Regions from separate parts of the Kribbella sp. NPDC051770 genome, predicted to be linked through region 2. Evidence: riboswitches for the same ligand, from Rfam matches in the RefSeq annotation. Region 2 holds a riboswitch; the other holds the start of a gene.
The links. Region 2 has a riboswitch for FMN ahead of ribB (3,4-dihydroxy-2-butanone-4-phosphate synthase). Riboswitches for the same ligand answer to the same signal wherever they lie in the genome.

Region 1 (4,177 bases), 170 kb from region 2:
CACCACCACTGGTTCGGGGGCGGCCGGGACGGCCTCCCGCTTGTCGATCCGCCACCAGGCCACGAAGCCGAGCACGCAGAACAGTCCGTACACCACGTACATCGCCGCCGACGGGTAGAACTTCGCCTGCACCAGCAGCGGCACCCCGACCACGTCGACCGCGATCCAGACCAGCCAGAACTCGACGAACCCGCGAGCCATCCCGTACGTCGCCAGGATCGACCCGGTCAGGATCCAGGCGTCCCACTGCGGACCCCAGGAGCCGAGCTCCTTCAGCACGAAGTACGAGATCGCGTAGAGCACGACGGCCGCGCCGAGCATCTCCAGCCGCTCCCGGGCCGAGGCCCAGCGCGGCTGGACACCGGTCTTGGCGCCGCCGTGCCGGGTCTGGTACCAGCGGTACCAGCCGTACAGGCTGACGAGCGCGAAGAAGACCTGGCGGCCGGCCTGGCCCCAGAGGTCCTTGTCCTGCGGGGTGTCGAACAGCCCGCCCACGAAGACCGTGAACAGCAGCACGTTGCCGACGACGCCGACCGGCCACGCCGACACCAGCCGGCGCATCCCGAACAGCGCGCTGGCCAGGCCGAACACGTTCCCGACGATCTCACGCACGAGTACCGGCGAACCGGCGATGGTGACCTGCTCGTGCAGCAGCCAGTCGATCATTCGTCGCCTCCGGCAACACTCTTCGGAGCGGTCAGCAACCGCTCCACGTACTTCGCGATCACGTCGACCTCGAGGTTGACGGTGTCGCCGATCTTGTTCCGCCCGAGCACGGTCAGCTCCAGCGTGGTCGGGATCAGGCTGATCCCGAACGTCCCGGTCGCGTCGTCGACGTCGGTGACGGTCAGCGAGACGCCGTCGACCGCGATCGAGCCCTTCTCCGCGACGTACCGGAGCAGCTCGGGACCGGCCGCCACCCGGACGACCTCCCAGTGCTCGGCGGGCTCGCGGCTCGCGATCGTGCCGACGCCGTCGACGTGGCCCTGGACGATGTGCCCGCCGAGCCGCTCGTGCGCCGTGACGGCCCGCTCCAGGTTGACCGTCGAGCCCTTCTCGACACCGCCCAGGCTGGTCCGGCGCAGCGTCTCGCGCATCACGTCGGCGGTGAAGGTGCCGTCACCGGTCTCGACGACGGTCAGGCAGCAGCCGTTGACCGCGATCGAGTCGCCGTGACCGGCGTCCTCGGTGACCTTGGGGCCGCGGATGGTGAGCCGGGCCGCGTCGCCGTCCAGCAGGTCGAGCGACTCGACGGTCCCGAGCTCTTCGACGATTCCGGTGAACATCTACTTCCCTCCCAGGGGAGTCAGGGTGAGCCGGACGTCGTCGCCGAGGCGAGTGACGTCCGCAAGGGTGAAGCGCCGCAGGTGGTCGATAGATTCCGTGCCGAGGTCGCCGACGGCGGAGAAGCCCGAGCCGAGCAGCGCCGGGGCGACGTACGCGACGATCTGGTCGACCAGCCCGGCGCGCAGGAAGGCGGCGGCCAGCGTCGGCCCGCCCTCGAGCCACAGGTGGCGGATCTGGCGGTCGTCGAGCTGCCTCAGCACCTCGGCGGGGTCGTGGGTCGGGAGCAGCAGCGTCGGCGCCCGGTCGTTGCGGACCCGCGCCGTCGTCGGGATCTCGCGGTCGCCGACGACGACGCGCAGCGGCTGCCGGGGCAGCGGCTGGTCGTGCTCGTCGCGGACTGTCAGCTCGGGGTCGTCGACCAGCACGGTCTGGGTGCCGACCGCGATCGCGTCGCACTCGGCGCGCTTGCGGTGCACGTCGGCGCGGGCGGCGGCGCCGGTGATCCACTTGCTCGACCGGTCCTTGGCGGCGCTGCGGCCGTCCAGGGTGGTGGCGAACTTCCAGGTCACGAACGGGCGGCCGGTGCGGACGCTGTGCAGCCAGACGTGGTTCACGTCCTCGGCCTCGGTCTGGAGCACGCCCTGCTCGACCCGGATGTTCTTGCCGCGCAGCTTGGCGGCGCCGCCGGCGGCCTGCGCGTTCGGGTCCGGTACGGCGTACACGACGCGGGCGATCCCGGCCTCGATCAGCGCGTCCGCGCACGGGCCGGTCCGGCCGGTGTGGTTGCAGGGCTCCAGCGTCACGTACGCCGTCCCGCCGCGGGCGCGCTCACCGGCCATCCGGAGCGCGTTCACCTCGGCGTGCGGCCCGCCGGCCTGCTGGTGGTACCCCTCGCCGACCGGGAGGCCGTCGCGGCCGGTGATCACGCAGCCGACCACGGGGTTGGGGTGCGTACTGCCGATCCCGCGCGCGGCGAGCTCGATCGCGCGCCGCATCCAGGCGACGTCGACCGGCCCGAAACCAGTCACGGCGTTGTTCACAGACGGTCCCTCGTTGTCACGGACGCACTTCCGGGGTCTGTGACAACCGGCACGCTCCGCCACTGCCGCGCAGGCAGGACAGCGCACACCGATCGCGTGCGCCTCCCATCCGGACTTTCACCGTCGGTCCTGGAATTCCACCAGGTCAACCGGCCGACGAACTGCATCGACCGGGTCGCGGACTGTCACCGCCGGCTCGGAATTACACCGACCCCGGAGCACGCGAGTGGGTTCACTCGTCCTTGAAGTGTACGCCGTCGGCCAACGCCCGAGTTGTTGCCTCCATCACCTGGACGCGGACCCGCCGCCGGGGGGTGAACAGACGTATACCAAACGCCTATCCGGCCCGGACAGACTCAGCACTGCTACTACCCCGACCAGGTCCGGAGGCCCCACCGTGTCCGTCGAATCCCGCGCCGACCGCACCACCCAGCGGCTGGCCGACCTGCTGGCCAACGACCCGCAGTTCGCCGCCGCCTTCCCCGACGCGGCCGTCGAGGAGGCGCTACTGCGACCGGACCTCGGGGTGCGGGAGCTGCTCGACGTCGTACTGACCGCGTACGCCGACCGGCCCGCGTTCGCCGAGCGCGCCGTCCAGCTGTCGACCGATCCGGCCACGGGGCGGAATCGGGCCGACAAGCTGGCGGCGTACAGCACCTCCGCGACGTACGGCGAGCTCGCGGAGCGCCTGCGGGCGGTCGCCGCCGCGCTGGGCACGGGCGGTGCGCTGGGCGCGGGTGACCGGATCAGCTTCCTCGGTTTCACCGGCGTCGACTACACGGTCGTCGAGCTGGCGGCGACCGCCCTCGGCGCGGTCACCGCCTCGCTGCCGCTCGGCGTACCGGTGGACCGGCTGCTCCCGATCGTCGCCGAGACCGAGTCGACGGTTCTCGCCGCCGGCCTCGACCTGCTCGACACAGCCGTCGAGCTGGCCAGCCAGGACCCGACCGTCCGGCTGCTGGTCGTCCTCGATCACCGGCCCGAGATCCACGACGACGTCGATGCCCTGGCCGCCGCCCGGTTCGCCCTGGCCGGAACGCAGGTCGCCGTACAGACCGTGGCCGAACTGATCGCGGCCGGCGCCGACCACCCGATGCCGCCCGCGCCCGACGTCCGCGGCGAAGACCCGGCGCTGATCCTCTACACCTCCGGCAGCACCGGCACCCCCAAGGGCGTCGTGTTCACCCAGAATCAGATCGTCCAGATCTGGCGAACCGCTCCCCTGCTGAGCCGGCCGGTGCCGGGCCGGATGCCGTGGATCACCCTCAACAACCTGCCGATGGGTCACCTGATGGCCCGGCAGGTCCTGCACGGCACGCTCGCGGTCGGCGGTACGGCGTACTTCCCGGCCAACAACGACATGTCCAGCTTCCTGGAGGAGCTGGCACTGGTGCGTCCGACCGCGATCGCGCTGGTGCCCCGGGCCTGGGACGTGCTGTACCAGGAGTTCCAGGACGAGACCGTACGCCGCCGGGCCGCCGGTGCCGACGACGCCGGGCTGGAAGCGCAGGTGACCGCCGAGCTGGTCCAGCGGCTGTTCGGCGGCCGGCAACTGCTGGCCGTCACCGCCGCGGCCGCGATCTCCACCGAGCTGGCGACCTGGCTGGACTCGCTGCTCGACCTGGACCTGCTGGACGTCTACGGGATGACCGAGATCGGTCTGATCACCTTCAACGGGCGCGTCAGCCGGCCGTGGACGGTCGACTACCGGCTGATCGACGTACCGGAGCTCGGGTACTTCGGGTCCGACCAGCCGCACCCGCGCGGCGAGCTGCTGGTGAAGGTCCGGCTGCCGTTCTCCGGCTACTACCGGCACCCCGAGAGCACCGCGGAGGTCGCCGACGAGGACG
Region 2 (4,177 bases):
AGCTGGCGACGTTCCTGAAGCCGCTGTCCGCGCTGAACGGGCACCCGAACCGGCGCAAGGTCGCCGGCGTCGAGGCGAACACCGGCCCGCTCGGGCACGGGCTGCCGGTCGCGGTCGGGCACGCGCTGTCGGCCAAGCTCGACGTGTCGCTGCGGCGTACGTACGTGCTGGTCGGCGACGGCGAGCTGCAGGAGGGCAGCAACTGGGAGGCGATGATGGCGGCCTCGCAGTACCAGCTGGACCGGCTGACCGTGATCGTCGACCGGAACCGGCTGCAGCAGGGCGCGACCACCAAGGAGACCAACGACCTCGACCCGCTGCCGGAGAAGGCGGCGGCGTTCGGGTTCGCGGTGGTCGAGGTGAACGGGCACGACCACGGCGAGCTGCTCGACGTGCTGTCCGCCGTACCGTTCCGGCCCGGCAAGCCGACCTTCGTGATCGCCCACACCCACAAGGGGCACCCGATCTCGTTCATGAGCAACAACGTCGCCTGGCACCACCGGGTGCCCGACGCCGAAGAGTTCGACCAAGCACTCAAGGAGCTCTCATGACGGTCACCGACAGTCCCTCGATCGCGGACCAGCCGCGGTACGACTGCCGGGACGCGTACGTCGAGACGCTGGCCGAGCTGGCGCACGCGGACCAGCGGATCGTCGGCGTGGTCAACGACTCGGTCGGGTCGAGCAAGCTGAACAGCTTCCGCAAGGCCTTCCCGGACCGGCTGATCAACGTCGGCATCGCCGAGCAGGACATGGTCGGCGTCGCCTCCGGCCTGGCCAACGGCGGCCGGATCCCGTTCGTCTCGGCGGCGTCCTGCTTCCTCACCGGGCGCGCGCTGGAGCAGATCAAGGCCGACGTCGCGTACTCGCACACCAACGTGAAGCTGTGCGGGATGAGCCCGGGCGTCGCGTACGGCGAGCTCGGGCCGACGCACCACTCGATCGAGGACATCGCCTGGCTGCGCGCGATCGCCGGGATGCGGATCATCGTGCCCGCCGACCCGATCGAGACGGCGGCGGCGTTGCGGTGGGCTGCTTCGTCGGACGGCCCGGTGTTCATCCGGGTCAGCCGGATGAGCGTGCCGCGGATCCACTCCGACGACTACACGTTCGAGTTGGGCCGGGCGATCACCGTTCGGGACGGCGGCGACGTGACGCTGATCAGCAACGGGACGGTGCTCTGGCGCGCGCTGGCCGCGGCCGAGCAGCTGGCCGCGGAGGGGATCTCGGCGCGCGTGCTGTCGATGCCGACGGTGCAGCCGCTCGACACCGACGCCGTGATCGCGGCCGCGCGGGAGACGGCCGGCATCGTGACGGCGGAGGAAGGGGTCAGCGGGGGAGGGCTCGGTGGGGCGGTCGCGGAGACCGTCGTACAGCATCACCCGGCGCGGGTGTCGATCCTCGGGATCCCCGAGTTCGCGCCGACCGGCTCCGCGGCGTACTTGCTGGATCGGTACGGGCTGTCCGCGGACGGCATCGCGGCCGCCGCCCGGCGACTGGTCAGCCCAGGTAGCTGACTAGGTCGGCGATCGAGACCATCGCGAAGTCATGGGCGTCGGCGAACGCGCGCAGGTCGGCGCCGGTCATCAGCGTGCCGTCGTCGTTCATCAGCTCGCCGATCACCCCGACCGGCGGCAGCCCGGCCAGCCGGACCAGCTCCACGGTGGCCTCGGTGTGACCGGGCCGCTGCCGGACCCCGCCCGCGACCGCGCGCAGCGGGAGGATGTGGCCGGGGCGGATCAGGTGCTGCGGCTGCGCTGTCGCGTCGGCGAGCACGTTGACGGTGCGGGCGCGGTCGGCGGCGGAGATGCCGGTCCCGACGCCAGTGCTCGCGTCGACCGACACCGTGTACGCCGTACGCAGGCTGTCCTGGTTGTTCGGGACCATCAGCGGCAGCTCGAGCCGGTCCAGGATCTCGGGCGCGGCCGGGGCGCAGACGTAGCCGCTGGAGTAGCGGACCAGCAGCGCCATCAGCTGCGGCGTGGCCAGGCTGGCGGCGAAGGTCAGGTCGCCCTCGTTCTCACGGTCCTCGTCGTCCACGACGACGACCGGGCGACCCCGGCCGATCTCGGCGATCGCGTGGTCGATGGTGTCCAGACGAGTGGTCGTCACGGTGGTGCTCACTGTCGCTGTCCTCTCGGCCTGGCACTCCGGGGCAACGACAGCTCCGCGACGGGCTGCTTGTCGCACGCCTTTTGGGCGCGCGCCGAACAGGCGTCGCGAAATCTGCCACGTGCGTCTTCCCATCCGGACTTTCACCGTCGGTCCCGGAGTTCCACCAGGTCAACCGGACCTCCTCGCGGAGGTACGGGTCGCGGACTTTAACCGCCGGCTCGGAATTTCACCGACCCCAGAGCACGTGTGTGTTCTTCACTCGCAGTGTATCCGTCCTCGTTCGATCCGGGAGTGTCATGTCCATCTCAATCGTCTGGCGGTCCGTCGAGCTGTCTGCGTCGCTTCCGGTGGGTTACGGGGCGGAGGTGTGGGCGGATTTCGAGCACGAGAGCGGGGCGAGGCTGCGGCGGCCGGGGTTCTGGGACGGTGAGGTCTCCGGGGAGGGTGGTGCCGGGGCGGTGTGGCGGGTCCGGTTCGCTCCGCCGTTGGCGGGGCGGTGGGAGTGGGCGTTCGGCTCCTCCTCAGGCGTGCTGGAGGTTTCACAAGTACCGGCCGGCGAAACCAATCCGTTCTACGCCCACGGCTTCTGGCAGATGTCCCCAGGCGGCCGGAGCCTGGTCCACGCGGACGGCACCCCGGCGCTGCTGATCGCCGACACCGCCTGGGCGCTGCCCTGGCGAGCGACGGTTGATCAGGTCCGCTCGTACGCGGAGGATCGGCAGGCGAAAGGCTTCAACGCCGTACTGCTGATGTCGGTGCAACCCGACATGCGAGCCGTCGGCCCGCGCGACCGGACCGCGGACGAGGGGTTCGACGTCGCGTTCGAGGACCTGCCTGACGGTCACCTGCTGCAGCCTCGGGCGGAGTACTTCCAGTACCTCGATCAGCTGCTGGAGGTCCTGGTCGAACACGGGATCGTCCCCGTGCTGCAGCCGGTCTTCCAGGGCTTCGGCTGGAAGGGGCTCGACGTCGCCGGGACCGTCGTACCAGCGGACGAGTACGCGACGTACTGCCGCTACCTCGTCGCCCGGTACGGCGCGCAGCCCGCGATCTACCTCGTCGGTGGCGACGGTACCGGGCGCGAGCCGCAGGTTTCGGCCGGGGGAGCGGAGGTGCACGCCGTCGACTGCTACGAGCAGCCGACCGGCATCCACTACCGCCCGCACATCCGCGCCTCGGCGCACCAGGATGCCGACTGGCTCGACTTCCAGTGGTGCCAGACCGGGCACACCGGCGAGCACGTCGCCGAACGGGTCGCCGACATGTGGCGCAACACGCCGGTGCGAGCCGTGGCGAACGGCGAGCCGACGTACGAGCAGCACGGTGGGCTGGACGTCGCTGGTGGGTGGTGGCAGGGGCACGAGGCGTGGAGCAACCTGTGCGCGGGCGGGACGATGGGGGTCGTGTACGGCGCGGGGAGCCTGTGGCAGTGGCGGCTGCATGCTTCCGAGCCCGGGCACTCCGCGTTCTTCATCGCGCCGGACGCTGGGTGGCGGGAGGCGCTGGGGTTCGGCGGTTCGACGTACGTGGGGTTGGTTGGTCGGGTGCTGGCTGGTCTGCCACTTGTGGATATGGAGCCGGACTGGACGCGGGTGATCTCCGGCCGCGCGCTGCGCGGAGCCGACGGGTTGCTGATCGTCTACCGCGAGCACGGCGGCCCGTTGATGGTCTTCGACGACTCCGTCCCGCTCGACTACCGCATCGTCGATCCCCGCGACGGCTCCGTCGTCGCGACCGGCCGGCGAGACACGCCAGGCGATCCGCTGCCCGATCCGGGTGGCGCACCGCGCGTCTACATCTGCCTATAGTCCAGTCCTGACCTGTCTGAAGGGGGAACCGTGAATCGTGGCGTGCGCCGCCCCGGCCTGGACGAACTACGCCTGCTCGCGAAGGTCGCCCGCATGTACCACGAGAAGGGGATCCGCCAGCCGAAGATCGCCAGCGAGCTGAACCTGTCGCAGGCGCGGGTGTCGCGGATGCTCAAGCAGGCGGTCGAGGTGGGGATCGTGCACACGGTGGTGACGATGCCGAGCGGGGTGCACAGCGATCTGGAGGACGAGCTG

Region 1: linked by a shared signal. The riboswitch ahead of ribD (bifunctional diaminohydroxyphosphoribosylaminopyrimidine deaminase/5-amino-6-(5-phosphoribosylamino)uracil reductase RibD) and the one ahead of ribB (3,4-dihydroxy-2-butanone-4-phosphate synthase) in region 2 are both predicted to bind FMN.

What each region holds. Positions count from the first base shown of each region.
Region 1 is NZ_JBFAYT010000001.1:251,492-255,668, forward strand. Features, by position in the region: gene pnuC (nicotinamide riboside transporter PnuC) at 1-666, opposite strand, end outside; gene AB0M01_RS01240 (riboflavin synthase) at 663-1,286, opposite strand; gene ribD (bifunctional diaminohydroxyphosphoribosylaminopyrimidine deaminase/5-amino-6-(5-phosphoribosylamino)uracil reductase RibD) at 1,287-2,282, opposite strand; FMN riboswitch at 2,420-2,553, opposite strand; gene car (carboxylic acid reductase) at 2,725-4,177, shown strand, end outside.
Region 2 is NZ_JBFAYT010000001.1:422,616-426,792, reverse strand. Features, by position in the region: gene AB0M01_RS02060 (transketolase) at 1-551, shown strand, start outside; gene AB0M01_RS02055 (transketolase C-terminal domain-containing protein) at 548-1,516, shown strand; gene ribB (3,4-dihydroxy-2-butanone-4-phosphate synthase) at 1,500-2,123, opposite strand; FMN riboswitch at 2,229-2,362, opposite strand; gene AB0M01_RS02045 (DUF4038 domain-containing protein) at 2,411-3,922, shown strand; gene AB0M01_RS02040 (sugar-binding transcriptional regulator) at 3,953-4,177, shown strand, end outside.